Regions from separate parts of the Pantoea sp. Lij88 genome, predicted to be linked through region 2. Evidence: predicted binding sites of a transcription regulator. Region 2 holds the regulator's gene; each other region holds the start of a gene.
What was found. The regulator LexA, encoded in region 2, represses DNA repair genes until DNA is damaged. The targets are predictions, from matches to a motif close to TNCTGTATGTACATACAGNA.
Positions count from the first base shown of each region.

Region 1: a site for LexA is predicted at 2,661-2,680, ahead of dinG (ATP-dependent DNA helicase DinG). Genes of this name have one in related genera too.
Region 3: a site for LexA is predicted at 7,594-7,613, ahead of PU624_RS03090 (YebG family protein). Genes of this name have one in related genera too.

Region 1 is NZ_CP118269.1:2,758,252-2,768,254, reverse strand. It holds gene PU624_RS16760 (ABC transporter permease) at 1-446, shown strand, start outside; gene PU624_RS16755 (YohO family small membrane protein) at 427-534, opposite strand; gene PU624_RS16750 (MerR family transcriptional regulator) at 622-1,356, opposite strand; gene PU624_RS16745 (helix-turn-helix domain-containing protein) at 1,506-2,069, shown strand; gene PU624_RS16740 (GNAT family N-acetyltransferase) at 2,066-2,584, shown strand; gene dinG (ATP-dependent DNA helicase DinG) at 2,708-4,876, shown strand; gene ybiB (DNA-binding protein YbiB) at 4,903-5,871, shown strand; gene PU624_RS16725 (M20 aminoacylase family protein) at 5,873-7,030, opposite strand; gene hutU (urocanate hydratase) at 7,229-8,914, opposite strand; gene hutH (histidine ammonia-lyase) at 8,930-10,003, opposite strand, start outside.
Region 2 is NZ_CP118269.1:3,700,562-3,710,564, forward strand. It holds gene PU624_RS21175 (Lrp/AsnC family transcriptional regulator) at 31-510, opposite strand; gene dnaB (replicative DNA helicase) at 640-2,046, opposite strand; gene PU624_RS21185 (quinone oxidoreductase) at 2,143-3,126, shown strand; gene pspG (envelope stress response protein PspG) at 3,338-3,604, opposite strand; gene dusA (tRNA dihydrouridine(20/20a) synthase DusA) at 3,784-4,776, opposite strand; gene PU624_RS21200 (conjugal transfer protein TraF) at 4,883-6,133, opposite strand; gene zur (zinc uptake transcriptional repressor Zur) at 6,584-7,105, shown strand; gene PU624_RS21210 (CsbD family protein) at 7,192-7,404, opposite strand; gene dinF (MATE family efflux transporter DinF) at 7,570-8,892, opposite strand; gene lexA (transcriptional repressor LexA) at 8,991-9,605, opposite strand; gene PU624_RS21225 (diacylglycerol kinase) at 9,711-10,003, opposite strand, start outside.
Region 3 is NZ_CP118267.1:609,805-619,807, reverse strand. It holds gene PU624_RS03135 (amidohydrolase) at 1-431, shown strand, start outside; gene PU624_RS03130 (LLM class flavin-dependent oxidoreductase) at 512-1,825, shown strand; gene PU624_RS03125 (ABC transporter substrate-binding protein) at 1,837-2,778, shown strand; gene PU624_RS03120 (GNAT family N-acetyltransferase) at 2,789-3,301, shown strand; gene PU624_RS03115 (amino acid ABC transporter permease) at 3,311-4,237, shown strand; gene PU624_RS03110 (amino acid ABC transporter ATP-binding protein) at 4,221-5,015, shown strand; gene PU624_RS03105 (ABC transporter substrate-binding protein) at 5,012-5,911, shown strand; gene PU624_RS03100 (non-canonical purine NTP pyrophosphatase) at 6,121-6,681, shown strand; gene PU624_RS03095 (SIR2 family protein) at 6,678-7,472, shown strand; gene PU624_RS03090 (YebG family protein) at 7,629-7,982, shown strand; gene PU624_RS03085 (carbohydrate porin) at 8,684-10,003, shown strand, end outside.

The sequences.
Region 1 (10,003 bases), 940 kb from region 2:
CGATTCCGCCGGTTGCGGTGCTGGCGATTGCGGTGCCGGTGATGGGGTTTGGTGCCTGGCCTGCGGTGGTGGCGCTATTGCTCTATGGGTTGCTGCCAATTTTACAGGGTACCCTGGCGGGCATTGATAGCGTGCCCGCCAGCAGCCGGGAGATCGCCATCGGGGTCGGCATGAGCAGCTGGCAACGGTTATGGCAGATTGAGCTGGCGCTGGCTGCGCCGGTGATCATTGCCGGGATACGTACCTCGGTGATCATCAACATCGGCACGGCGGCTATCGCCTCGACGGTCGGCGCGAAAAGTCTGGGATCGCCGGTAATTATCGGCTTAAGCGGCTTTAATACAGCCTATGTGATTCAGGGGGCACTGCTGGTGGCGCTGCTGGCAATAGTCAGCGATCGCCTGTTTGAGCGCCTTCAGCGGTGGTTCAGCGTGAGTGAACGATGAGAGAGTATCCGACCAGCATCAGACCGCTGGTGCCGCCGGCCGCCATAATAAAAAACAGCGTGGCGAAAAAGGCTTTTTTGACATTCATGGTTAAAACCTGAGCTTGTTAACAGTGAGGCGGGGATAATAGCGCGCGCAAGGCAGAAGGCAAAGTGCCCGGCGTGCGTTTTTGTTATCAGCCGGGTTCATGCAACCGTACGGCATAACCCTGTTCCTGCCAGTGTGACAGCTGTTCCTGCTGGCGACGGGTCAGTTTTTTACCGGTGAAGACAAACATATTCATGCCAGGAAAGAGTTCAGGACGCGGCAAATCGAGCGGTTCAGCCAGCACATCAATCCGCCAGCCATGCTGCGACAGACGCCAGCCTTCCAGCCAGATGCGGGTCCGATCGTCGATACCCCAGCCAATAATCAGCGCATCTTTTCCCGATTTTTTGCGGCTGCCGGTCAGGCAGAAGGCGACATAGTCGATCAGCAAACCATCAAGCAGACTGCACATCGTGCGGGCGGTGTTCTGGTCCAGGCTCAGCTTCTGACGTACCGGCATGAAAACATGGTCAATCAGCGCATCAATCGGATGTTCGCGACCAATCGCGGCAATTTTATTACGAAGTTTGGCGGGTCTGACGTGGCGCAGTACGCTAATCAGCTCATCCTGCAGTGTGGTCCAGCCATCGTGTGCATCAACATCGCCACCTTCCAGCAGTGCTTTCACTTTACCGACCGGCACGCCACTTTCAATCCAGCGCATAATCTCTTCGATACGCTGAACATCTTCTTCGTCAAACTGACGATGTCCGCCTTCGGTACGTTGCGGCTTCAGTAAGCCATAACGACGCTGCCAGGCGCGCAGGGTGACTGGGTTTATGCCACAGCGCTCGGCGACGTCACCGATACTGTATAAGGTCATAAATTCCTCTTTCGATTGGTCTGAGTGCGATTACCATAACGAAGCAAACTAAGTTGTACAATACATTTCTCAATGTACAACTTGACTGATACGCCCTTTCTCAGCTATATCTCATTTAAGGGAATGTTTCCCATATTTGAGAAAACACCATGCCGGAGCTGAATACTGAGCAACGACTGGCGGTGAGGCTGGCAGAATTACGCCTGCAACGCGGCTGGTCGCTGGATGAACTTTCTGTCGCCACGGGCATCAGCCGCGCGTCATTATCGCGCATTGAGCGAAGCGAGACCAGCCCTACTGCTGCACTGCTCAATCGTCTCTGTGCGGCCTACGGATTAACGATGTCGCGCCTGCTGAGTGAAGTAGAGGAGGAGTCCAGTCTGCTGGTCACAGAGAATCAACAGCCGGTGTGGCAGGATGAGGCCAGCGGATTTATCCGCCGCAATATTTCACCACCCGCACTTCATTTTAGATGCGAACTGGTTGAGGGCAAGTTACGGCCTGGTGCGCGTATCGATTACGATGCGCCACCTATCCAGGGACTGGAGCAACATATCTGGCTGCGCGAGGGCGGCCTCACCATCTCGATGGGGTCTCAGGCGTGGACGCTGCAGCCAGGCGACTGCTTACGTTTTCATCTGGTCGGAAAATCGGCTTTTGAGGCGCACCTGACCGACGGCGCGCGCTATTTACTGGTGGTGGCAAAACCATGATTGACTACACAACACTCAGCGCGACACAGGCGCAACAGCATCTGGGCGAACTGACCGACGTTTTGCAGGGCTGTGTGGCAGACGGGGCCAGTGTCGGTTTTATCGATGCCAAAGACATTGAAGTGATGACGCGCTTCTGGCAGCAGCGGATCGTCAGCATTACCGGCGGCGACAGCGAATTACTGGTGGCGCGTCAGCAGGGGCGCATTGTGGCGACGGTCATTATCAATCGCAGCGGCATGCCCAACGGCCGCCACCGGGCTGAGATCAGCAAACTGCTGGTTCATCCGCAGGCACGCCGTCAGGGCATCGCCCGTGAACTGATGCAGCGCGCTGAGCAGCGGGCGCGCGAGCAGGGCAAAACCCTGCTGGTGCTGGATACGCGCAGCGGCGATGTCGCCAGCGATCTCTATCGTTCGCTGGGCTGGCAGGTGGCGGGGTCGATCCCGTTTTATGCCGAATCCACCCCCGGCGTGCTGGATGCCACCACGGTGATGTACAAAGTGCTGGCGTAAATCACCGCCGTCGGGCAACCGCTGAAATTTACGACGGCGCACGAAAAATTCGGCGTGAAAGCTGACGCCGCCGGGATACTGTGTAAAAATACAGGCCAGTTTTTCGGTGTGGTAAAGCAAATCATGGCCCTGACAGCCGCAGTAAAAAGCCAGATAGCGCAATGGTATAAAGCGCTTCAGGAGCAGGTGCCTGATTTCATCCCGCGTGCGCCGCAGCGTCAGATGATTGCCGAAGTGGCAAAATGTCTGGCGGGCGACGATTCGCGCCATCTGGCGGTTGAAGCGCCGACCGGCGTGGGCAAAACCCTCTCTTATCTCATTCCGGGCATCGCGGCCAGCCGCGCCCAGGAAAAGCAGCTGGTGATTAGCACCGCCAATGTGGCGCTGCAGGATCAAATCTTCACCAAAGATCTGCCGCTGCTGAAAAAAATCATCCCTGACCTCACTTTTACTGCTGCCTTTGGCCGCGGGCGCTATGTCTGTCCGCGCAATCTGGCGGCGATGGCGGCCGACGCCGATCAGCAGGGCGATCTGCTGCTCTATCTCGACGATGACGCGGTCAGCAGCACCAAAGAAGAACAGACGCAGTGTGGTCGCTTACAGAAATCGCTGGATCGCTACCAGTGGGATGGCCTGCGCGATCACAGCGAGGAGAACGTCAGCGATAGCCTGTGGCAGCGCCTCTCTACCGACAAAGCGAGCTGCCTCGGCTCGCATTGCCACTGGTATCGTGAATGCCCGTTCTTTGTGGCGCGGCGCGAAATAGAGCAGGTGGATGTAGTCGTGGCGAACCATGCGCTGGTGATGGCGGCGATGGAGAACGAGTCGGTGCTGCCACCGGCCAAAAACCTGATGCTGGTGCTGGATGAAGGACATCACCTGCCGGAAGTGGCGCGTGATGCGCTGGAGATGAGCGCCGACATCACGCCGGGCTGGAGCAGCCTGCAGCTCGACCTGTTTATCAAGCTGGTTGAGAGCATCATGACGCAGATGCGGCCAAAATCGCCGCCGCCGCTGGCTAATCCTGAGCGGCTGAAGGCGCACTGCGATGAGCTGCGCGGACTGCTGACCACCACCGCGCAGGCGCTGAATCCGCTGCTGCCGCCGCATAACCAGCCGGGCGAATTTCGCTTTGTGCTGGGCGCGCTGCCGCAGGAATTACTGGAACTCTGTGCCCGGCTGTTCAAACTCAGCGATGCCCTGCGCGGCCTGAGCGAAGGCCTGATTAATGCGCTCAGCGAACAGACCGGTAAAGTCGATCTGGTGCGTCTGCATCGCAATCTTTTGCAGCTCAATCGCCAGTTTGGCTGGTTCGAATCGGTCAGCAAGCTGTGGCGGCTGGCGGCGATGGAAAAAGCCTCTGGCGCGCCGGTATCGAAGTGGATCACCCGCGAGCTGCGTGAAGGTCAGGCGCATCTGCTGTTTCACTGCGCCGGGATCCGCGTCAGCGATCAGCTGGAGAAGATGCTGTGGCGCAAAATTCCACACGTGGTGGTCACCTCCGCCACGCTGCGATCGCTCAACAGCTTCAATCGCCTGCAGGAGATGTCGGGGCTCAGCGAGAAAGCGGGTGACCGTTTTGTGGCCCTCGACTCGCCGTTTAACCACGTGGAGCAGGGCAAGCTGGTGATCCCGCAGATGCGCTTTGAGCCGCTGATGACGCATGAAGCGGAGCACATCGCGGAGATGGCCGGTTTTTTCCGTCAGCAGATGGCGGAGAAAAAGCACAAAGGCGTGCTGGTGCTGTTTGCCAGCAACCGGGCGATGCAGCAGTTTGTCGCCTGTCTGCCCGACCTGCGGCTCTCCATGCTGGTGCAGGGCGATCAGCCGCGCAGCCGCCTGGTGGACCTGCACCGTCAGCGCGTCACCAAAGGCGAAACCAGCGTGCTGATAGGCCTGCAGTCCTTTGCCGAGGGGCTGGATCTGAAAGGCGATCTGCTGAGTCAGGTGCATATTCACAAAATCGCTTTTCCCCCGGTAGACAGTCCGGTAATTTTGACCGAAGGCGAGTGGCTGAAAAGCCTGAAGCGCTATCCGTTTGAGGTGCAGAGTTTACCCAGCGCCTCATTCACCCTGATTCAACAGGTCGGACGCCTGATTCGCAGCCATCAATGTTATGGCGAAATCGTGATTTATGACCGCCGTCTGCTGAGCAAATCCTACGGCAGCCGGTTATTAGCTGCGCTGCCGATCTTCCCGATTGAACAGCCCGAAACGCCAGAGCCGGAAGCGATACCGGCCACCGTGGTGCCCAAAAACACGGTGCGTAAACGACGTCCCACGCGGCGCTGAGCCGCGCACTGAACCGGAAGCGAGTGATGGAACTGAATAAAATCATTAAAGAGATTGGTCGCGGTAAAAATCATGCCCGCGACATCGATTTTGATACCGCGGTGGCGCTCTATGGCGCGATGCTGGCGGGCGAGGTGCCGGACCTGGAGCTGGGCGGCATCCTGATTGCGCTGCGTATCAAAGGCGAAGGCGAAGAAGAGATGCGCGGTTTTTATCAGGCGATGCAGGCGCAGATGATGCAACTGCGTGCGCCAGAAAACCGGCCGATGCCGGTGGTGATCCCCAGCTACAACGGTGCGCGCCGCCAGGGCAATCTGACGCCGCTGCTGGCGCTGCTGCTGGTGAAACTCGGCTTCCCGGTGCTGGTGCATGGCGTCAGCGATGACGCGACGCGCATCACCAGTGAAGCGGTGTTTGCCGCGCTGGGCATTATGCCTGTCACTACCGCTGAGGCGGCGCAGGCGAAACTCGATCAGGGCGAGCTGGCCTTTATCACCATCGATCACCTCTGTCCGCCCATGGCCAAACAGCTGTCGCTGCGCTGGCGGATGGGCGTGCGTAACAGTGCACATACGCTGGCAAAACTGGCGACCCCGTTTGCGGAGCGAACGGCGCTGCGGCTGTCGAGCGTCTCGCATCCGGAGTATGTGCCGCGCGTGGCGAAATTCTTCAGCGACATCGATGCCCCGGCCATACTGCTGAATGGCACCGAAGGGGAGGTCTATGCCAATCCTCAGCGCTGCCCGGCAATCAGCATGATTCAGGGCGCAGGTGCGGAAGCGGAAGTGTGGGTTGAGCGTCAGCCTGAAGTGGCGGTTGAACTGCCGGCAGACAAGACGGCAGAGGTGACTGCGCGCTGGATTGAAGAGGTGCTGAATCAGCAGCGCCCGGTGCCTGCGTCACTGCGACTGCAGCTCGCCTGCTGTCTGCGCGCCAGCGGCCAGTGCGACTCGCTGGCGGCGGCAGAGCAGCAGATCAGCGCTGCCGGTTACTGATTCAGGCGGCGGGCAGCGCCTGTTCAACCAGGTTCTGCCAGAAACGGATGCCAATGGGCAGCAGCGCGTCGTTGAAGTCATAGCGGGCGTTGTGCAGCGGCGCGGAGGGGGTTTCACCGTCCGCGCCCAGCCAGAAGTAAGCGCCGGGACAGGCTTCCATCATGCAGGCAAAATCTTCTGACGCCATCGACGGATTCACCTGCCAGTGAACCTGTTCTGCCCCCAGCGTCGCCAGCGCCACGTCGCGCACCTGCTCAGCCGGGGCGGCATGGTTAGCCGTGACCGGATAGCCCGGCAGCCAGTCAATCTCACCGCTGACGCCAAACGGACGCGGCAGGGTCGCCACAAACTCATCAATCAGCCCGCGCACTTTTTCGCGCACGCTGGTCTGCAGGCAGCGCACTGTCCCGCGCAACACAATCTGTTCCGGGATGACGTTGATCGCTTCGCCACCGTGAATCTGCGTCACGCTGACCACCGCTGACGCCAGCGGCGAGAGCCGGCGTGACGGAATGGTCTGTAGCGCCAGAATCAGCTCGGCCGCTACCACCATCGGGTCGGCACCGCTTTCCGGCATCGCCGCATGGCAGCTTTTGCCGTGCAGCGTAATTTCAAACGAATCCAGTGACGCCATCATCGCACCCGGGTTAACCGCCAGTGAGCCCAGCGGCAGCCCCGGCCAGTTGTGCATGGCGTAGATCGCATCCATCGGGAAGCGCTGGAACAATCCCTCTTCCACCATTTTGCGCGCACCGCCCAGATTCTCTTCGGCAGGCTGAAAAATGAAATGCACCGTGCCGCTGAACCGACGCGTAGCGGCCAGCTGGCGGGCAGCGGCCAGCAGAATGGCGCTGTGACCGTCGTGTCCGCAGGCGTGCATCACGCCAGGCGTCGCGGAGCGCCACTCAGTGTCGCCTTTTTCCGTAATCGGCAGCGCATCCATATCTGCACGCAGCCCGATAACCGGGCCAGGACCGTTTTCCAGCGTGCCAATGACCCCGGTACCCGCCAGACCACGAAATACCTGCAATCCCGCACGCGCTAACTCTTCCGCGATAAACTGGCTGGTTTGCTGTTCCTGGTAACCTAATTCGGGTTGGCGATGAAACTCACGGCGCCAGCGCAGGGCATCTTCAAGCAGGGCAGGGGAAAGGGTCATGCAGAGTCGCGCTCCATACAGAATGAGAAGATTTCACTTTAGTGATCGGGTGGCGCGGCGTCTATCGCCGTCAGGACTAAATAGGGCTATAGGCTAAATCAAAATGGAATAAGTAATAAGGAAGTGATTTCAGAACGGATTCAGAAGGGAGAAAAACGAAGAAAACGGGGCAAGCTGCAGCTCACCCCGTTCAGGAGATTATTTCTGCATCGGCAGGTTCAGGCCATGCTCTGCCGCACAGCTCTGCGCCAGCTCATAACCTGCATCGGCGTGACGCATCACACCGGTTGCCGGGTCGTTCCATAACACCCGTCCCAGACGCGCATCGGCCTCTTTGCTGCCGTCACAGACAATCACCACGCCCGAGTGCTGTGAGAAGCCCATGCCGACACCGCCGCCATGATGCAGGCTGACCCACGTCGCGCCACCTGCAGTATTCAGCAGCGCATTGAGCAGCGGCCAGTCAGAGACGGCATCCGAGCCATCTTTCATCGCTTCGGTCTCACGGTTAGGTGAGGCGACCGAGCCGCAGTCGAGATGGTCACGGCCAATCACCACCGGTGCTTTCAGCTCGCCGTTGCGCACCATTTCGTTGAACGCCAGACCGGCAAGATGCCGTTCACCCAGTCCCAGCCAGCAGATACGTGCCGGCAGGCCCTGGAAGGCGATGCGCTCCTGCGCCATATCAAGCCAGCGATGCAGCGTTTTGTGGTGCGGAAACAGTTCTTTGAGTCTGGCGTCGGTCTTGTAGATATCCTCCGGGTCGCCTGACAGCGCCACCCAGCGGAACGGGCCTTTGCCTTCGCAGAACAACGGACGGATGTAGGCCGGTACAAAGCCAGGGAAATCGAAGGCGTTGCTGACACCCTCATCCAGCGCGACCTGACGGATATTGTTGCCGTAATCCACGGTCGGGATACCCATATGACAGAAGTCGAGCATCGCCTGGACGTGAACTGCCATAGAGGCTCGCGCCGCTTTCTCTACCGCTTTCGGCTGTGAAACGCGCTCCTGCTGCCAGCGCGCCAGATCCCAGCCAATCGGCAGATAACCATTAATCGGGTCGTGTGCCGAAGTCTGATCGGTCACGATGTCCGGCTTCGGCCCACCCGCCTGGGCGCGTTTCACCAGTTCCGGCAGGATCTCCGCGGCATTGCCCAGCAGCCCGACCGAAATCGCTTTCTTCGCGGCGGTCGCTTCGCTGATTAACGCCAGTGCTTCGTCCAGCGTGGTGGCTTTATAGTCGACGTAGCGGGTACGCAGACGGAAATCGATGCGCGACTCCTGGCACTCAATCGCCAGCACACAGGCACCGGCCAGCACGCCCGCCAGCGGTTGCGCGCCGCCCATGCCGCCCAGCCCGGCGGTCAGGATCCAGCGTCCGCTGAGGTCGTTGTTATAGTGCTGACGGCCCGCTTCCACGAAGGTTTCGTAGGTGCCCTGCACGATGCCCTGCGCGCCGATGTAGATCCAGGAACCGGCGGTCATCTGGCCGTACATCATCAGGCCCGCTTTATCCAGCTCATGGAAGTGATCCCAGGTCGCCCAGTGCGGCACCAGGTTGGAGTTCGCCAGCAGGACGCGCGGCGCATCTGCGTGGGTGCGGAAGATGCCGACCGGCTTGCCGCTCTGGATCAGCAGCGTTTCATCCGGCTGCAGCGCCCGCAGTGAACGCAGGATCTGCTCGAAGCACTCCCAGTTACGCGCCGCTTTACCGATGCCGCCGTAAACCACCAGATCTTCCGGTCGCTCGGCCACATCGGGATCGAGGTTGTTCTGAATCATGCGGTAAGCCGCTTCAATCAGCCAGTTGGCGCAGTGCAGGGTGGTGCCATGCGGCGCACGAATCTCACGTGCTACAGCCTGAGAAAGAGTTTCGCTCATGAAAGATTCCTTAATTCAAGAAGTTGGGCGCATGCTCGGCAGCAGCGCGGTCAATGCCTGAGGCCAGTCAGCGCGACTTGCCCACTGACGCATGGCCTCGATATCGGGGGCCAGCAGGCGATCCTCCTCAAGGAAGGCGACCTGCTCGCGAATGGTGTCGATGGCCTGCTCAATCAGCGCGGAGCTTTTCAGCGGCCGGTTAAATTCAATGCCCTGCGCGGCGGCCATCGCTTCGATGCCGACCACGGCGGCGCTGTTAAAGCACATGCTGCCGAGACGGCGGGCGGCGTAGGTCGCCATGGAGACGTGATCCTCCTGGTTAGCGGAGGTCGGCAGGCTGTCCACGCTGCCCGGATGGGCCAGCGATTTGTTCTCAGAGGCCAGCGCGGCGGCGGTGACCTGGGCGATCATAAAACCGGAGTTCACGCCGCCGTCGCGCACCAGGAAGGGCGGCAGACCGGAGAGGCCGCTGTCCAGCAGCAGCGCCATTCGCCGCTCAGAGATGGCGCCGACTTCGGCAATCGCCAGCGCCAGGATGTCAGCGGCAAAGGCCACCGGCTCGGCGTGGAAGTTGCCGCCGGAGATCACATCGCCGCTGTCGCTGAACACCAGCGGGTTGTCCGAGGCGGCGTTCGCTTCAATTTCCAGAATCCGCGCCGCGTGGCTGAAGTTATCCAGGCAGGCACCCATCACCTGCGGCACGCAGCGGATGGAGTAGGGGTCCTGCACGCGGCCACAATGTGTATGCGACTGCAGAATTTCACTGCCCTCAATCAGGCTGCTGACGGCGGCGGCGACCGCAATCTGGCCCTGCTGGCCGCGCGCCTTATGGATACGGGCGTCGAACGGTTTCAGCGAGCCTTTGATCGCCTCCAGCGACAGCGCACCCGCCATCAGACCGGCAGCAAACAGGTTCTCACCTTCAAACAGGCCGCGCAGCGCCAGCGCTGTTGAAACCTGGGTGCCGTTGAGCAGCGCCAGTCCCTCTTTCGGGCCGAGCACAAACGGCGACAGGCCAACACCTGCCAGACCTTCTGTTGCCGGGATCAATTCGCCATTGAGCCGGACCTGACCTTCACCCAGCAGCAT
Region 2 (10,003 bases):
GTGCACCAAAAACGCACAACGCGCACCTTTTTAGCGCGTCTTCTGCTCAGGCAGCATCATCAGCCCGTTCTCTTTCATTCGTCCCAGCACCACTGAGGTTTTCACATGGGAAACGCTCTGGTGGCCCGCGACTAACTGGCTGATTAATGCACTGAGGGAATTGAGATCGGCTACCGCCACTTTGAGCAGATAGTCCGCGTCGCCGGTGGTTTTGTAGGCGTCCACGATCGCCTGCTCCTGCTCCACCATGCGGTGAAAGCTCTCGACATATTCGGCGGTGTGGTTGATTAAGCGCACCTCAATCAATCCCACCATGCCAAGCCCGATCGCATCGGGCGACAGCCGGGCGTGATAACCCAGGATGAGATTAGCCTGTTCCAGATTGATACGGCGGCGGGAACATTGTGAGGCGGAAAGGCCGACCAGATCGCTGAGTTCCTGATTGGTCAGACGGCCGTTAGATTGTAATAAAGTCAGGATTTTAAGGTCGTAATCGTCTACGTGAGTCATTCCGTTTCCACAGCGTGATAGGCGTCGCTTTGTTACAGATAACCCGATAACCCGAGAGGTTGTCCAACACTATTTTCTGATGATGGGGGCTGTCATGCACAGATCGTGCATGACAGCACAAACCGGGGATTATTCGTCGTCGTATTGCGGGCCCGCGTAGTTATCAAAGCGCGACCACTGACCGTTAAAGGTCAGACGTACTGTACCGATGGGGCCGTTACGCTGTTTACCCAGGATGATCTCGGCGATCCCTTTGAGATCGCTGTTCTCGTGGTAAACCTCATCGCGATAGATAAACATGATCAAATCCGCATCCTGCTCGATCGAGCCGGATTCACGCAGATCCGAGTTGACCGGACGTTTATCGGCGCGCTGCTCCAGTGAGCGGTTAAGCTGCGACAGCGCCACTACCGGTACATTCAGCTCTTTGGCCAGCGCTTTCAGCGAGCGGGAGATCTCCGCAATTTCCAGCGTACGGTTGTCCGACAGCGCCGGCACGCGCATCAGCTGCAAATAGTCGATCATGATCATGCTTAAGCCGCCGTTTTCACGGTAGATACGCCGGGCGCGTGAACGCACTTCGGTAGGCGTCAGGCCAGAAGAGTCATCAATGTACATGTTCTTCTTCTCCAGCAGGATGCCCATGGTGCCGGAGATACGCGCCCAGTCCTCATCATCCAGCTGTCCGGTTCGGATGCGGGTCTGATCGACGCGGGAAAGCGACGCCAGCATACGCATCATAATCTGCTCGCTGGGCATCTCCAGACTGAAGATCAGCACCGGCTTCTCCTGCAGCATGGCAGCGTTTTCGCACAGGTTCATCGCAAAGGTGGTTTTACCCATCGACGGACGTGCGGCGACAATAATCAGGTCAGATCCCTGCAGGCCCGCGGTCTTTTTATTCAGATCCTGATAACCGGTATCGACGCCGGTGACACCATCGTGCGGGGTCTGATAGAGCGATTCGATACGGGAGACGGTCGATTCCAGAATCTGCTCAATGTTTTTCGGGCCAGCCTCTTTATCCGCGCGCGCTTCCGCGATTTTAAAGACGTTCGACTCCGCGAAGTCGAGCAGCTCTTCGCTGTTACGTCCCTGCGGATCGTAACCGGCATCGGCAATCTGGTTGGCGACGGAGATCATCTCACGCACCACCGCACGTTCACGCACGATGTCGGCATACGCGCCGATATTGGCTGCGCTCGGGGTGTTTTTTGCCAGTTCAGCCAGATAGGCGAAGCCGCCCGCCATCTCCAGTTCGCCACGGGTTTCCAGCGATTCGGAGAGCGTAATCAGGTCAATGGGCTTGCTGTTTTCCAGCAGCCGCTGCATCTCGGAAAAAATCAGCCGATGCGAGCGGTTGTAAAAATCATTCGCGACGACGCGCTCAGAGACGTTATCCCAGCGCTCGTTATCCAGCATTAACCCACCGAGCACCGACTGCTCCGCCTCCAGAGAATGCGGGGGCATTTTCACGCCTGCGAGCTGGCGATCCTGCGTTTCGTTCGATTTGTTGGTGGGTTTATTTCCTGCCATAGTGAATGCATTACCGATCTTCTGTGGGGACGCGCAAGTATACCTTAGTTGGGGTGCGTGCCTCACCCTCATGATGAAACAATCACAGGAGTCAGAATGGCAAAGCGTATTCAGTTCAGCGCACATGGCGGCCCGGACGTTTTAGAGTGGACGGATTTTGAACCTGCTGACCCCGCTGAACATGAAGTGCAGGTTGAGAATCGCGCCATCGGGATTAACTACATCGATACCTATGTTCGCAGCGGGCTCTATCCGGTTGCCGCTTTTCCCTCTGGCCTGGGGACAGAAGCCGCGGGCGTCGTGTCGCGCGTTGGCCGTGGTGTAACCCTGTTTAAGCCCGGCGACCGAGTGGTCTATTGCATGGCGGCGATGGGGGCTTATAGCGAAGTGCACAACGTAGCGGAAGATCGCCTGATGCATCTGCCGGAGGCGATCAGCTTTGAGCAGGGCGCAGCGAGCTTTCTGAAAGGACTGACCACGCAATATCTGCTGCGCCAGACCTACAAAATCAGCGCCGGTGAGACCTTCCTGTTTCATGCTGCGGCGGGCGGCGTCGGGTTAATCGCCTGTCAGTGGGCAAAAGCGCTGGGCGCGCATTTAATCGGTACCGTCGGTTCTGCAGAAAAAGCCACGATGGCGAAAAATGCCGGTGCCTGGGAGACCATTAACTACCGCGAAGAGAATATTGCACAACGCGTCAGTGAACTGACCGACGGGAAGAAAGTGGCCGTCGTGTATGACTCCGTGGGCAAAGATACCTGGGAAGCGTCGCTGGACTCGTTGCGCCGTCATGGCCTGATGGTGAGTTTTGGTAATGCTTCGGGTCCGGTGACCGGCGTTGATCTCAGCATTCTGAATAAGAAAGGCTCGCTGTTTGTGACCCGCCCTTCCCTGTTTGGCTATGTCACCAGCCGTCAGGAGCTGGAAATCGCCAGCGCCGAACTGTTCTCACTGCTGGCGAGTGGGGCAATTAAAGTGGATGTGCCGGAGCAGCAGAAGTTTGCGCTGAAAGAGGCCAGTAAGGCGCACCAGATGCTGGAGAGCCGCGCCACGCAGGGATCCTGTCTGTTAATCCCGTAATAGCAGCCAACAAAAAGGGCTTCCCGTGGGAAGCCCTCTTCTTTTTTTTATTTTTTGTTCGCGCTGGTGTAGGGACAGCGGCGATGAATTCATGTCGAGTCGATGGCACATCGATTTGACGACAGGCATCCTGCCAGAAAACATAAGTAAAAAGTATGTTTAATTGCAGATCGGCACCAGGCAATCTCTCACATTGTGATCGCTACCGCATTTAGCGCCAGCCTTTGCGATCTAACCTGTTGATCTTACGTCTTAGCTTACGACGCGCTCGCTCATCGCTGTCGCCAAAAAAGGCACGATGCAGCCACACAGCGATCACCGCCAGCACCAGCCACGGCAACACCTTGATAACAATTGCGAACAGTCCACCGACAAACATCACGATGGTTGCGACTACCAGCGCCGCCAGCACACCCAGCAGCGAAACGCCGGTCAGCAACAGCATCAGGAAAAACCCTAATACGAATAATATTTCCACGTCAGCGCTCCTTTTTAAAATTGATTGTTAGAGCTATTACAAGAAGCATGCCAACCGTTAACACATTGATTTTTAGTTAATTAACGTTAAAGGCCGCATGGAAACCTGGCGAGAAAAACCATATCGTGGCGTAAAAAAAACCAGCCTTCAGAGCTGGTTTTTTGGGTTCAGATTGCGAATCAGGCTTCCTGCGGGATCTTGTCCGCGACCAGCGCCAGCGCCGCTTCCAGTACACGGACATCGGCACCCGGCTTGTGAGCATTTTCGCTCAGATGGCGTCGCCACTGACGTGCGCCTGGAATACCCTGGAACAGTCCCAGCATATGACGTGTGACGTGTCCCAGATAGGTGCCCTTCGCCAGTTCCGCTTCAATATAGGGATACATGGCGCGCACCACTTCTACCGGGTTAGCCGCCGGATGCTGACGACCAAACAACGTCTGATCGACCTGCGCCAGAATGCCGGGGTTTTGATAGGCTTCGCGCCCCATCATCACGCCGTCAAGGTGCTGCAGGTGAGTCTGAGCCTCTTCAAGCGTCTTCACACCGCCATTGAGCGCGATGGTCAGATGCGGAAAATCGCGTTTCAGCTGATAGACGCGTGGATAGTCCAGCGGTGGAATTTCGCGGTTCTCTTTGGGGCTGAGACCCGAGAGCCAGGCTTTGCGTGCATGGATGATAAATGTCTCGCACTCACCGCGTCCCGCCACCGTGCCGATAAAATCGGTCAGGAATTCATAGCTGTCCAGCTCATCAATACCAATGCGGGTTTTCACCGTGACCGGAATGGAGACTACGTCGCGCATCGCTTTAATAGCATCCGCGACCAGATTCGCCTCGGCCATCAGGCAGGCACCGAAACGACCGTTCTGCACCCGATCGGAGGGACAGCCGACATTCAGGTTCACTTCATCATAGCCGCGCTGCTCTGCCAGCTTCGCGCACTGCGCCAGTGCCGCCGGATCGCTTCCGCCCAGCTGCAATGCGACCGGATGTTCCGCCTCACTGTAAGCCAGGTAATCCCCTTTGCCATGAATGATCGCGCCCGTGGTCACCATTTCGGTGTAGAGCAGCGTGTCACCGGTCAGCTGACGATGAAAATAGCGACAGTGACGATCGGTCCAGTCGAGCATGGGGGCGATAGAGAAACGTTGCGAAGAGAAATTAGGCATGAAGCGCAGACAATCCGGTAATTAAAGGTGATGGAATTCTGTGCAAGGATAACACAAGGGCGGGCGATAGTGCATCGCCCGCCCCCGAACAGCCTGAATAACCCGCTTAGAAGTTAAAGCCGAGCTGCATCATCGCGCCCCAGGTGTTGTTAGCACCCACTGAGCCAGCCAGATCCAGATGGACGGCTTTGTTAAACGGTGACACACCGAAACCTGCTGTGACGACATTCTCATCGTGAGAACGCATGTCCGCACGATAACCGCCACGCAGCTGCAGCCAGTCAAGCACGCGGTATTCCGCGCCCACAGCCGCATACTGGCTGTTATCCTGGCTTTTGAAGCGTTTGGTTTCCGTCAGATCCACATCGCCCGTCACGGTAAACGGACCTTTATCCCAGGACAGACCGGTGGTGACCAGCGGGCGAATCTGGTAGGTGTCGCGGTAACCATTAACCTCTTTGGTCTGCAGATCGCGCGAAACCAGGTTCTGTCCGGTCACACCCAGCGTCCAGTTTTCAGCAAAGGTGGTTGCCAGACCGGCATCAACGTTAAAGCCGGTGTCGGTACTGCGATACTGGCTATTGTTGATGTCGTTCTTGTCGTAGTTGTAGATGCTGGCGGTGTAGTTATAGAGCCAGGTTTTCTGCACTTTTGGCGTCACGCCAACCGATACCGGCTGACCGGCGATAGTGAACTCATGCGCTACCGCCACACCGTAATCGGTGGTCAGTGCCGCTAAGCCATTCGCACTGGAGCGAAGGTTATTTTGATCGCCAAATTGCGGGAACCGCGTACCGTCAGCAACACCACGCAGATAGTCGATATCACCCTGAACGACGTTAGCGCGGACGTGCGCCGTCCCGTAGGCTTTGGTGATAAAGGCGAAAGGCAGAGTGTCGTTGGGGATCGTAACCGCTATAGCCGCACCCGCACTGCCGTCGGCTTTATTACCGCGCAAATCGCTGAGTTTGTTGGCGACATCGCCGGAGGCGGCGCGCAGTTCAGGATAGCCGCGCAAGAAATCCGCCAGCGTGAAGTTATTCAGCACCGTGCGGTAACGATCCACGGTGTCCGTAATATCATCGACTTTATCAAGCAGGTGATCTTTGTCAGTCACCTGAATTCCCGCTGAAGGAACAATAATGCTGACATTATCGTCGGGTTTAGCACGCGTCATTAATGCCGGGTTCGCCAGCACTGCGGAGCCATAGAGAGAAGATGCAACGCCGGTGCCGCCCATGGCGTCATTACGTGCATCATACCAGGTCCCTGCCGCCATGGCGGAAGAAGAAAGGAAAAGCGCGGTCACTACAGCGGAGTATTTCAGCGCTGAACGTTGAGCGGATTTTTTCACCATTTGCCTGCCATCACCTGAGAAATTGTCATTGAAACATTCAACGACTGAATAGTTTGTTAGCCCTATTGTGAACCCTGGCTAACGCGTTATTGCTGTGAATTCAAAGGAAACAGTGTCTTAATTCAAAGGATTGGACGTTTTCCAATCAAAAAACCGTTGTAATTGTTCAAACTGCGTCGGGGTATTTCAAATAATGCCAGACTTTTCTTAAGTCTTTCTGAACATTACTTCTTAACTCAGTGAGATGCAAAGCAAAATGCCAACAAATTCCGCTTCAGGTGGATTAAGAATGGATCTGATTTATCGTCAGATTTGAGATAGAAGACGGCTTAAATTCTAAATATGCTGCTTTATCAGGCAAATAATGCTGTTTTTTCAGGCAAAAACCAACCTCAGCATCGCGAAACTATGTGTGATAAAATAACATCACTTATCCAGCGGAGAATTTTCATGACCAACATGACGTCGCAGCAAATTTTGATTCAGGCCGAAAAAATGTGCCTGCAGCGCGGTGTGCGTCTGACTTCGCAGCGTGCTGAAGTGTTGCGCCTGATGGCCGAACAGCCCGGCTCAATCAGCGCCTACGATCTGCTGGATCAGCTCCGCGTCAGCGAACCGCAGGCTAAACCCCCTACCGTCTATCGTGCGCTGGATTTCCTGCTGGAGCAGGGTTTCATTCATCGGGTGGAGTCCAACAACAGCTACGTCATGTGTCACCACTTTGAGGCGCCAGCCCATACGTCGGTGATGCTGGTCTGTGACCGCTGTGCCGCCGTTACAGAGAAACAGGCGCAGGGCGTGGAGAAGATTATCGCGACGCTGGCGGGTGAAGCGGAGTTTGCATTACGCCATAGCGTGATTGAAGCGCATGGTTTGTGTGAAAGTTGTGCTGCAGTAGAAGCCTGTACGCATCATGAAAACTGCGAACACGATCATCAGGATGAGGGAAAAAAGCGGGGGAAACGCGGGTAATCTGCACATCCTTGTGCTGCTCCATCCCTGTACCGTTCCGATGCGGGCGCACCGGAAGGCATTCAGCTGATTATCAGGGTACCTGATTACCAGCGGTGATCTTTGTTCTTGCCTTCCCAGTCCGTCACTTCGCGCTCTGCTTCATCTTTCGCATAGCCGTAACGTTCCTGGATTTTGCCGACCAGCTGATCGCGTTTACCTTCGATAACCTGCATATCATCGTCGGTCAGCTTGCCCCATTTCTCTTTCATTTTACCTTTGAACTGCTTCCAGTTGCCGCTCGCTTCGTCTTTATTCATGGCAGACCTTCAATCCTCGGGGTTTAATGATTATCTTGCTACTTAACAAAATAACGATATAAAGCGCTGGTTAACTGCGCTGCTTAAAGTTAATTGTAGTAGCCAATTTAATAACCGTGGAATAATACGGAATAATCTGTATCACTCTGAGTCAGCCCCGCAGAATCAGGCGTCAAACCAGCTGTTCTGACGCCAGTGCTTACGCCAGATGAACCACAGAGACAGGCCGCGCAGCGCCAGGAAAACCGTCACCGCCAGCCACAGGCCGTGGTTACCCAGCACCGGTACGCTGAGCAGCGTCAGAAAGTAGCCGGCCGCCGCCACAACCATGCTGTTACGCATTTCGCGTCCGCGCGTCGCGCCGATGAACATCCCATCCAGCAGATAACACCAGACGCCGATCAGCGGCATGATGACCTGCCAGACCAGGTAGCGGTCAGCTGTCTGCTGGAGTGACTCAAGAGAGGTCAGCAAAGTAACGATCTGCGGGCCAAAAATGGCATAGACCAGTGAGAAGAACAGCGCCACCACCACCGCCTGCCGACAGGCAGAGTGCCAGACCAGCATTAGTTTGCTGCCATTTTTTGCGCCGTGCGCTTCGCCGGCAAACGCTTCAACCGCGTAGGCAAAGCCATCCAGCGCGTAGGCCGTGAAGGTAATGAACATCAGCAACACCGCGTTAACCGCCACCACGTCCGGACCCAGTCGCGCGCCCAGCACGGTCAGGGAGGCGAAACAGAGCTGCAGCATCAGAGAGCGCAGCATGATGTCACGGTTCAGTCGCAGCAGCCGTCCGCTGTCACCGCGCCAGCTCTGCTTCAGCAGGCTTAGCGAAATACCGCGTAGCTTTAACACCCGCCAGACCATGATGCCGCCGACGATCAGCGTGATGTACTCCGCCAGCGCCGTGGCGGTTGCCGCCCCCGCGACACCCCAGTGCAGCCCCATCACCAGCCAGAGATCGAGCACGATGTTCACCAGATTGCCCACCACCAGCAGGATCACCGGCGCGCGTGCATACTGCACGCCCAGCAGCCAGCCCAGTATGACCAGGTTTGCCAGGGTGGCAGGCGCACTGAGCCAGCGAATCTGAATAAACAGCGCCGCCTGTTCCAGTACATCAGGATTGCCGCCAACCAGATGGGTCGCCAGCTGAATAATCGGATAACGCAAAGCGATGAACAGTACACCTGCCAGCAGCGCAATAATCAGCGGCTGCGTCAGCGCGCGTGCCAGAGCGGCTTTATCGCCCGCACCAAATGCCTGCGCCGTAAGGCCAGTGGTACTCATTCGAAGGAAAAGCAGCAGCATAAAGAGGAAGCTGGTCACTGTGGTCCCGACCGCAACCCCGCCAAGATAGACAGGGCTGTCGAGATGACCAATAACTGCAGTATCGACCACTCCCAGTAAAGGAACGGTGATATTTGAAAGGATCATCGGCAGCGCAAGCCGCCAGAGATTTTTATCCGTTGCCGTGATAAAGCGCATTCGCCGTTCCGTGCTCAGTGTCGCTGCCGTTAAGCAGGCGACAAAATTAGGGCAGACAGAATAGCATCAGAAAAGGCGAATGCACGCAGCCCTCAGAATCAGAGCCACTCGCCGTTGCGCACCACGCCCACTGCCAGACCTTCAATGGTCAGCGACTGTGCACGGGTATCGACAACAATCGGGTCGAAATCGCTGTTTTCCGGCAGAAGATGCACGATAGCACCCTGCTTTTTCCAGCGTTTAACGGTCACTTCATCATCAATGCGGGCAACCACAACCTGGCCGTTGCGCACATCCTGGGTTTTATGTACCGCGAGCAGGTCGCCATCCATAATCCCGATATCTTTCATCGACATTCCGCTGACGCGCAGCAGGAAATCGGCAGACGGCTTGAACAGGCCCGGATCCACTTTGTAGTGGGTTTCGATATGTTCCTGCGCCATGATCGGCTCACCGGCAGCAACCCGGCCAATCAGCGGTAGCCCTTCTGAAACCTCTTCTTCCATTAACAGACGAATGCCGCGCGATGCACCGGAAACGATCTCGATGACGCCTTTACGCGCCAGCGCTTTCAGATGCTCTTCTGCCGCATTTGGCGAACGGAAGCCCAGCTGCGCGGCAATCTCTGCACGCGTAGGCGGCATGCCTGTTGAAGAAATATGGTCGCGAATCAGGTCATAGACCTGCTGCTGCCTGCTGGTTAATGCTTTCATCCCGCCCCCTGGTTGTTTATACAGTCGCTGTGAGTATATACAGGTATTGGCGAAATGGAAACCGATTGTCAGGGAAAACGCGCCCTCAGGCGCGTTATGGAAGGCTTATCGCAAATGTGTCCAGAGCAGCGCGACCCAGACAAACAGGGCCAGTATGATGCTGATCAGTACCGCCGCCGAGCCCATGTCTTTTGCCCGGCCCGCCAGGGGATGGTGCTCCTGACCGATGCGGTCAACCACCGCTTCAATGGCACTATTGAGGATTTCGACAATGACCACCAGCACCACCGCCCCAATCATCAGGATGCGGGAGATCACATCGACATCCAGCCAGCACGCGATAATAATAGCGGCCAGCGCAGCCAGTGCTTCCTGGCGAAACGCCGCTTCATGTTGCC
Region 3 (10,003 bases), on a different replicon from region 2:
TTGAGTTTGGCGGCACGGCCCGTACCCACGATTTACAGCTGCGCGCGGAACTGGAACAGCGGGTGCGCACGCTGGTTGAGCACTTTGCCGAAGCCCATGGCGCGCAGGCGACGCTGAGCTGGCATCCTGGCCCGCCGGTGCTGATCAACGACGCGCACTGGGCAGACTTCAGCCGTGATGTGGCGCAGCAGGCGGGCTACCAGGTGCAGGCCGCCGAACTGCATCTGCTGGGTGAGGATTTTGCCTTCTATCTGCAACAGGTACCGGGTGCGTTTGTCAGCATCGGCAGTGCCAGTGATTTTGGTCTTCACCACGCCAGCTTTACCCCGGATGAGGCGCTGATTGCCCCCGCCGCCGACTACTTCGCCCGACTGGCCCGCCAGGCGCTGCAACATCTTAATGCGCGATGTCGGGAATCCACTCTGAACTGACTTCATCTGCAGCCCGCTCAATCACGACGGTTCTGAACACCGTCGTCGGGCATCGCTACGACTAAAAAAGAGAGAGCATCATGACCACAAGACAACTTCGGCTGGGCACTATTCTGCATGGCGCATCGGGAAATATGTCCGCCTGGCGTCATCCGGCGGCACAGGCCGATGCCAGCATCAACCTGGATTACGCCAAAAAAATTGCCCGCAAGGCCGAGCAGGGCAAGCTCGACTTTCTGTTTGTCGCCGACGGGTTGTTTATCAACGAGAAGTCGATCCCGCACTTTCTCAATCGCTTTGAGCCGCTGACGCTGCTCTCTGCACTGGCGGGCGTGACGGAGCATCTGGGACTGGTCGGTACCGTTTCCACCTCTTACAGCGAACCGTTTACCGTGGCGCGTCAGTTTGCCAGCCTCGATCACCTCAGCGGCGGTCGCGCGGGCTGGAACGTGGTGACCTCACCGCTGGAAGGGTCTGCGAAAAACTTCTCCCGCCAGAAACACCCGGAGCACGCGTTGCGGTATCGCATTGCGGATGAGTATCTGCAGGTGGTGAAAGGCTTATGGGATTCGTGGGAGCAGGATGCCTTTGTGCGCGACAAAGAGAGCGGACAGTTCTTCGATCCGGCAAAACTGCATACGCTCGATCATCACGGTGACTTCTTCCAGGTTCAGGGACCGCTGAACATCGCCCGCACGCCGCAGGGTCGTCCGATTATCTTCCAGGCCGGGGCGTCTGACGATGGTAAAAAGCTGGCGGCGCGGCATGCTGACGCCATCTTTACCCATCAGCCAACCCGTGAAGACGCGCAGGCGTTTTATCAGGATGTGAAGCAGCAACTGGTGGCGAACGGTCGTCAGCCCGAAGATCTGCACATCTTCCAGGGCGTCAGTGTGATTGTTGGCGATGATGCAGCGGACGTCGAGCGTCAGTATCAGACCACGGCGGCACTGGTGTCGATTACCGATGCGCTTAACTACCTCGGTCGTTTCTTCGACCATCATGATTTCTCGCAGTATCCGCTGGATCAGCCTTTCCCGGACATTGGCGACATCGGTCAGAATAGCTTCCGCAGCACCACTGACGAGATCAAACGCAAAGCCAGAGAGCACGGGCATACCCTGCGCCAGGCGGCGCTGGAAGCCGCCACTCCGCGTCCGTTGTTTCACGGCACGCCGGAAGAGGTGGCGGATGGCCTGCAGCAGTGGTTCGAAACCCAGGCCGCTGATGGCTTCATCATTAATGGCGGCACGCCCGATACCTTTGAACGTTTTGTCGATCGCGTGGTGCCGATTCTGCAGGCTCGCGGCCTGACGCGCCGTGACTATCCGGGCAGTACTCTGCGCGACAGCTTCGCCCTGAAACAACCCGTTAATCAGTTCATCTCACATTAAGGGCACAAGCCATGAAAAATACCTCGCGTCTTCTCGCCCTGCTTGTTCTGGCAGCCAGCAGCCATGCGCTGGCTGAGGACACCAGCGTCTCCTATAACGGCCAGCGCGTCAGCCTGGAAGCAAATAAAGCGCCGATTAATACCGTGAAGAATCCGGATGCCATCGCGCAGCTGCCTGCCGGTCATCACTTTGTGGTGCCGGGTTCCTTTACCGTGGCGGTCGCGGCGCTGAATTCGCCACCACTGACCGTGTTTTCCGATGACAACAAAACCCTGCTCGGCAGTGAAGTGGACATCGCGCGCCTGGTCGCCGACAGCCTGGGACTGAAACTCAACGTCGTGCCTGCATCGTGGGAAGACTGGCCGCTGGGTGTTGCCTCCGGCAAGTATGATGCGGCGATCTCCAACATCACCGTGACCAGAGATCGTAAGGAGAAGTTCGACTTCGCCACCTACCGCAAAGACTCGCTGGGCTTCTATGTCAAAACCAGCAGCCCCATTAAATCACTGACCAAAGCTGAAGATATCGCCGGACTGAGGATCATCGTGGGATCCGGCACCAACCAGGAAGCGATTCTGCTGGCGTGGGATAAAGAGAATCAGGCAAAGGGTCTGAAAGCCTTTACCCCGATTTACGCCAAAGATGACGCCGCTCAGACGCTGGCGCTGCAGGCCGGGCGCGCTGATGCCTACTTCGGTCCCAACGTGATCGGTGCCTGGAAAGCAGCACTGACCGGTAAAACCCGACTGGTGGGCAGCGTTGATGGCGGCTGGCCAAAGGCGGCACACATTGCCGTTACCGTGAAGAAAGGCAGCGGGCTGGCGGAACCGATCAGCACCGCGCTGAACGGCGTGATTGGCAATGGCGATTATCAGAAGGTGCTGAACCGCTGGGGCGAAGGGGTTGAGAAGATCGACCGTTCTGAAATCAATCCCGCCGGGCTGGGCGACTAAGGAGCTGACCATGAGTGAATCCACTTTTCGCGAAGTGTCGCCCGAGGCACCGGAGCTGCAGCCGATTCTCGGCGGCCTGTTCGGTGAATATTCGGCGCGCTACGGCGACTACTTTGCCCGTCATAAAGAGCAGGAGCTGACCGAATGGTATCTGCCGCCGCAGGGGCTGTTTATTGTGCTGGAGCGTGACGGCGAGATTATTGCGATGGGCGCTTACAAACCCTATGACCCGCAAACCGCCGAGCTGAAACGCATCTGGACCCGCAGCGATCTGCGCCGTCAGGGGCTGGCGCTGGTGGTGTTGCAGGAGCTGGAGCGTCGCGCCCTGCAGGCGGGTTATCAGCGGCTGTTCCTCACTACCGGCTTCCGTCAGCCGGAGGCGGTACGGCTCTATACCGGTCACGGGTATCAGCCTCAGTTTGACCTCAGCGGTGACCTGGAACGTTACGGCCAGCCACCCCACGACGGACGGCTGCGTTTTATCAAAGTGATCGGCGTGGTTAACGTCGCCGAAGCGAGTTAAGGAGTGACGATGAGCAAACATCAACATCTGCAGGTCGTGCCCGCGCGTTATCCGGCACGCACCGCCGGGGCTATCGTCGCGCTGTTTATTCTGGCGGGCGTGGTGCAGTCGGTGGCCTTTAATCCGCGCTGGGAGTGGAGCGTGTTCGCCCGCTGGTTCTTTGATCCAGTCATCCTGCACGGTCTGGGTCAGACGCTGCTGCTGACCCTGCTGGGCACGGTATTCAGCCTGTTTTTGGGCGGGCTGCTGGCGCTGGCACGCCTCTCTTCGTCGTGGCTGCTGAGCACGCTGGCGTGGGGTTATATCTGGCTGTTCCGTTCACTGCCGCTGATTGTGGTGCTGATCATTCTTTATAACTTCTCCTATCTCTACGACACCCTGTCGCTCGGCATTCCGTTTACCGGCCTGTCGTGGGGCGCGTTTCAGACGATTAACGTACTGGGCCAGTTTCAGGCAGCCGTGATCGGTCTGACGCTGGTGCAGGCGGCTTACAGTGCGGAGATTATTCGCGGCGGGATCCTCGGCGTCGATCACGGTCAGGTGGAAGCCGCGTCCGCGCTGGGTCTCTCTGCGACACGTCGCACCTTCCGCATCATTCTGCCGCAGGCGCTGCGCGCCATTATCCCTACTGCGTTCAACGAGATCATCAGCCTGGCGAAAGGCACCTCCGTGGTTTACGTGCTGGCGATGCCGGAGCTGTTTTACACCATCCAGATGATCTACAACCGCAATCAGGAAGTGATCCCGCTACTGATGGTGGGAGCCGCCTGGTATCTGATCATTACTACCGTTCTGTCCGTAATTCAGTACAACGCTGAACGCTGGATGGCCCGCAGCGTCACGCGTGAACCGCAACCCTCTCGCTGGCGACAGTGGCGCAACCGCGTCACGCCACTTCATCCGACCGAGGAGATCAGCCATGTCCGAAGCCATTGATTACCGCACCTCACACACGACCGGTGCCATCAGCATTACCGGCGTCAGTAAACGATTTGGTAAACATAAAGCGCTGGATGATGTCTCGCTGTCGCTGGAGCCCGGCTCCGTCACGGTGATCCTCGGGCCATCCGGTTCCGGTAAATCCACGCTGCTCCGTACCATCAATCATCTGGAGCGGGTCGATGAGGGATTCATTCAGATTGATGGCGACTACATCGGCTATCAGCAGCGCGGCAATAAGCTGTATGAGCTGAAAGAGAAGGCGATTCTGCGGCAGCGTATCAACGTCGGCTATGTGTTTCAGAACTTCAATCTGTTTCCGCACCTCAGCGTGCTGGACAACCTGATTGAAGCGCCGGTGGCGCATCGGCAGTTAACCAGACCGGAAGCGATAGCGCGGGCGGGTGAACTGCTGGATATTGTCGGCCTGCGCCATAAAGCCGATGCCTGGCCGCGCCACCTGTCGGGCGGGCAGCAGCAGCGCATCGCCATTGCGCGGGCGCTGATGCTCAATCCGCGCGTGATGCTGTTTGATGAGCCGACTTCGGCGCTGGACCCGGAGCTGGTCGGCGAAGTGCTCGACGTGATTAAAAAGCTGGCGCGTTCCGGCACCACGCTGGTGATTGTGACCCATGAGATCGGCTTCGCCCGCGAAGTGGCGGACAACGTGGTCTTTATGGTGGATGGCCGGATTGTAGAGCAGGGCAGTACGACTCAGGTGCTCAACAATCCGCGTCATGAACGCACCCGCCGTTTTCTGGCGCGCGTGTTATGAGGGCGCTGACGTTCACGGTGCTGGCGCTGCTCCCGACGCTGGGGTATGCAGCGGCAGCGAAACTTGATGTTCTGCAAAACGAGACACCGATCCATGCGTCGGCTAATCCAGAGGCAATCAGAAAAATTCCGGCTGATTACCACTTTATTGAACCTGGCACGCTGACGGTCGCGACCTCTGCCACTAACTCACCACCGCTGTCGCTGCTGGCGTCTGACAATGTGACGCGGATCGGCAGCGATCCTGACATCGCCAGACTGCTGGCGGACAGTCTGGGATTAAAGCTGAAGCTGGTGCCAGCGTCGTGGGAGGACTGGCCGCTGGGTATCAGCGCCGGACGCTATGATGTCGCGATGTTTAATATTGCCGTCACCGAAGAGCGTAAGAAGAAGTTCGACTTTGCGACCTATCGTGCCGACAATCACGCCTTTGCGGTGAAAAGCGACAGTCACATCAGCCGGATTGATCGGCCTGCTGATATTGCCGGTAAGCGGATCATCGTCTCGTCGGGCACCAATCAGGAGCGCATATTGCTGAGCTGGGATCAGCAGAACCGGGCCAACGGTCTGCCCGCGGTAACGCCGGTTTATCTCACTGACGATGCTTCAGCCACGCTGACGCTGCTGTCGGGACGGGCCGATGCCATCTTTGGCCCTCACTCGATGGCGGCATGGAAAGTGGCGTCGCGCGGGCAGACAAAGCTGGTAGGGAGCGGGCCGTTTCGCGCGTGGGTGGCCGTAACCACCAAAAAAGGCAATGGCCTGGCCCCCGCACTGCAGACGGCGCTGGATGGCACTATCAAAGACGGGCAGTATCAGCAGGTATTAGCCCGCTGGGGCGAACAGGATGAAGCCATCGCACAATCGACGGTGAATCCACCGGGCATTGTTTACTGAGTCCGCAGCGCCGGTGGCCGCACCGGCGCTGCATTAAATTTGCGTGCCAGAACAAGGCCGCATCACCGCCTGCGTCTCTCTCGTCTGACCGCGCGCTGTTCGCAGCGCCTGACCGAATTGGGCTACACTCTTCAGCGTTACTGATTTATCCTGCCCGCTTGTTTCCGTTAAAATTCAGTGCGTGGCGGAGTAATTAACCTGGAAGCCCCATGAAAATCAGATTCCTTTCTGCCAATGAGCCGAAACTGGCTGAGGTGCGCAAAATACTCGAACCCATCGGGGTCGAAGTTCTGCCCATCGCCCGTCGCATCGAAGAAATTCAGACCGAAAATGAGCTCGACCTGGTGCGCGATAAACTGACCAAAGCCTTTTCCCTGATTGGCCGGCCGCTGTTTGTGGAGCATACCGGCCTCTATCTGGATGGCCTGAATGGTCTGCCCGCCGGTCTGACCCGCATTTTCTGGAACCGCCTGGACGCGGAGCGCTTTACCGCGCTGGTGCAGGGACTCGACAGCCAGGCCGTGACGGCCAAAACGGTGCTGGGGTACTGCGATGGCCGCAAAATGTACCAGTTTTCTGGCGAACTGCGCGGTACCATCGCCGCGAAACCTGCCGGGACGCGCGGCTTCCAGTGGGACTGCGTGTTTATTCCCGAAGGCTATGAGCAGACCTTTGCAGAAATGGGCGAACTCAAGAATGAGATCTCGATGCGGCGCATCGCGCTGGATCGCTTCGCCACCTTTTTAAAAACCTCGCGGGGAGTGGCATGAAACCTGAACTTAAACGCGCCTATGATTCCGGCAAACTGATTCTGTTCGCCGGTGCCGGTATATCGCGCAATTTTGGTCTTCCCGAGTGGCATGAACTGATTGCTCATCTGGCTAACGAGCTGGGTTACGACCCTAAAATCTTTAATACCTATGGCACGCATCTGTCGCTGGCAGAATATTACAAACAGAAGAAAGGTTCGCTTGGCCCGCTGCGCAGCTGGATGGATCGCGAGTGGCACCGCCCGGATATCGATGTCCGGTCTTCTGAAATTCATACCATGATTACGCAGGGTAATTTCTCGCGCATCTACACCACCAATTACGATCGCTGGCTGGAAGCGGCGCACGATGCGCACGGTGTTCCTTATTACAAAGTAGCGAACGCCGCTGACCTGGTCTCGCTGACTGAAGATAAGCGTCACATCATCAAGCTGCACGGCGATTTCGATGATGACACCTCGATTGTGCTCGATGAGAGCAGCTATTTTGAACGTCTCTATTTTGACTCGCCGCTCGACATCAAACTGACCCATGACGTGATGGGCAATTCCGTGCTGTTTGTCGGCTACAGCATCAGCGACTTTAACATTCGCCTGCTGTTCTACCGTCTGACCAAGATGTGGGGCCGTACCGGGCTGGCAACCGCCCGGCCAAAATCGTACCTGTTCACCAACCGCAACAACCCGGTGGCCAAAGAGGTGCTGGGGCAGTGGGGGATCGAGGTGATCGTTTCCGAAGAGGACGATCCGCGCAAGGCACTGGCGATGTTCCTCGAAGAGTTGCTGGTATAGTCAGCGTCGTTTCCGGCAGAGAAGCGTCAGGAAAAAGAAAAAAACCTGCGCACGGTTAAGGTTAGCCCGCATGCAACCGATAAACGCTATTCTCTGCTGGCAAAGCATAACCGGCATGATATACTGTATGTATACACAGTACCTGAGGGCGAAAAGATGGCTGTTGAAACAAAATTTGTTGTAGTCAGAAAGGGTGAAGAGAAGATGACGTTTGCCAATAAGAAAGAGGCCGATGCCTACGACAAAATGCTCGATATGGCCGAAGCCTTCACTGACTGGCTGTTACAGCATCAACCTGCACTGGATGAGTCTCAGGCGGAAACGCTGGGCCTGCTGATTGCCGAGCAGAAAGATGCGGTGCAGCATATTCTCCGCACCAGCAAACTGCCGGAAGCGGCTGCGGTTTCTGAACCTGAAGCAGTAATGCCTGAAGCGGTATCTGACGATGGTGCGGATGAGCAGGTGGAAGAACCTGCTGCTAAGAAAGTGCGCGCCGTCAAAGCCGCATAATCACCACAACGCCGGAAGCGAACCTTCCGGCGTTGCTGTTTCTGAAAGGCAGTATGAACGCTGCTGCTTAACCTGATTTGAATCTGTACCTGCATTTTTGGCGCAAGTCCCTTTCTGCATAACTTTCCCGATTTTCCCACCTTACCGGCACGGGTAATCCTCTCTCCGATAATGCAGTATCAGCATCGATAGAAAAAACACGGATTGCTCCTGCGCTTATTGCTTTCAGAATATTGCATTCACTGCAGGAAATTTTAAAACGGCAGGGTTAATTAAATCACTACCGCTCACCCGGCACCGTTCATTGCATTTAATTAAACACGTTAATCAGAGCGCTTTCTGACTTCCTGTTAATATTTATTTTACATCGGGTTCAATAATGCGTGCTGCTATGACTTTCGGCAATATTAAGCGTTAATCAGCTCACATTTTACAGAAATACAATAGCGATAACTTTTCAGCATTCAAATGCAGTGTTAGGGTGGCACTGTTTTCAGCGAAGGGTTGCTACTGCACACCAGGCAAAACCTAAGCGTTCCACGGTATTTACCGCTGTGGAACGTTTAGGTTTTTTTTTGCCCTCGCTTCAGCTGATTGCTTACAGGTGACTGATAAATTTGATTATTACCTTACGTTTAACAGGAGGTTGAAAAGTCTCCTGCAAGCCCTTTTACGATTAAAAATAAATAACAGGTCTTATGATGATAGATAAAAAACTGTGGGCGCTCTTATTACTGACTTTTTCTCCTTTTTTGTCGGCGCAGGAATGGCACGGAACCGTACTGGGATTTGAGCCGCCACCCGAGCCCATTCTGGGTGATAGGTATGGATTACGTGAATCGCTTGCTGATAATGGGTTTACTTATAATCTGGGCTATCTGAATGAGATCGGCTGGAATGGCGGAGGCGGATATAACCATGATTCCCACGTCGCCTATATCGATCAATTTGCATTAACCTTTAATCAGGATCTCTCCCGCTGGAGCGGTATTCCCGATGCGCGTATTGAAGCCAATATCGTCAACCGTAATCATAATGATGATTTAACGACACGGCGCGTTCAGGATCCTCGCGCGAATATGAATGACCTCACGCAGGAGAGCTGGTGCGGGCAATCCATCACCCGGCTGGGCTGGCTGACCTTCGCGCGCAGCTTTGATGACCGCCGAATGACATGGCGCATCGGAATGATGAACAAGGTTCAGACATTCGATCAGATCATCCCCTGTGATTTCCAGATGCTGTCGCAGTGCGGCGGAAAATCGGCCAACTCACTGACCTGGAACAACTGGAACGTGCACACCTGGGGCACCACGCTTGAGTACCGGTTAAATCCCGTCGTCACCTTAAAAGGCGGTGTGATGGAGCAGAACCCGGATGCCGCCAGCCGTCAGCACGCCTGGAGTGCTTCCACCCGGGGCAGTAAAGGCGTGCTGCTGCCGGTGGAAATCGAAGCCCGCCCTCTGATAAAAGGTCTGCCAGGAGCCTATAACCTGGGCGTGCTCTTTACCAATGCGCCGCAGCGAGACCTCTATCGTGGCCACGCTGGCGGCGCGGGGGCCAGAGACCCTGAGGGCTATCAAAAGCACCACCGGACCTGGTTTCTTTATGCCGGTCTCAATCAGCAGCTGACGCAGCATCAACAGGATACGAGTCGCGGTCTGAGCACCTCCTTCAGCATGAGTCTGGCCGACCCGCGCACGAACTATATGCATTCCGTTTATGCGGCTTCGCTACGCTACCGCGGTCTGTCTGACGCCCGTCCGGAAGACTGGATTGGCATTGGCCTGACCTGGACGGAGGGGAGTAAGCAGTACGCGCGTAACCAGCGTGAAATGAACCAGATCAGTGGTGTCTCTGACTATAACGATGTGGCCTATCATCCGGTGCCGGGTGATTCGCTCAGAGGCGAATTCTATTACCGGTTCCGGCCCGTTTCCTGGCTTGAGCTGCAGCCCGGTCTGCAGTACTGGCATCATCCGGCAGGGATTTCCCGCACTCAGGATGCCTGGGTCACAGAG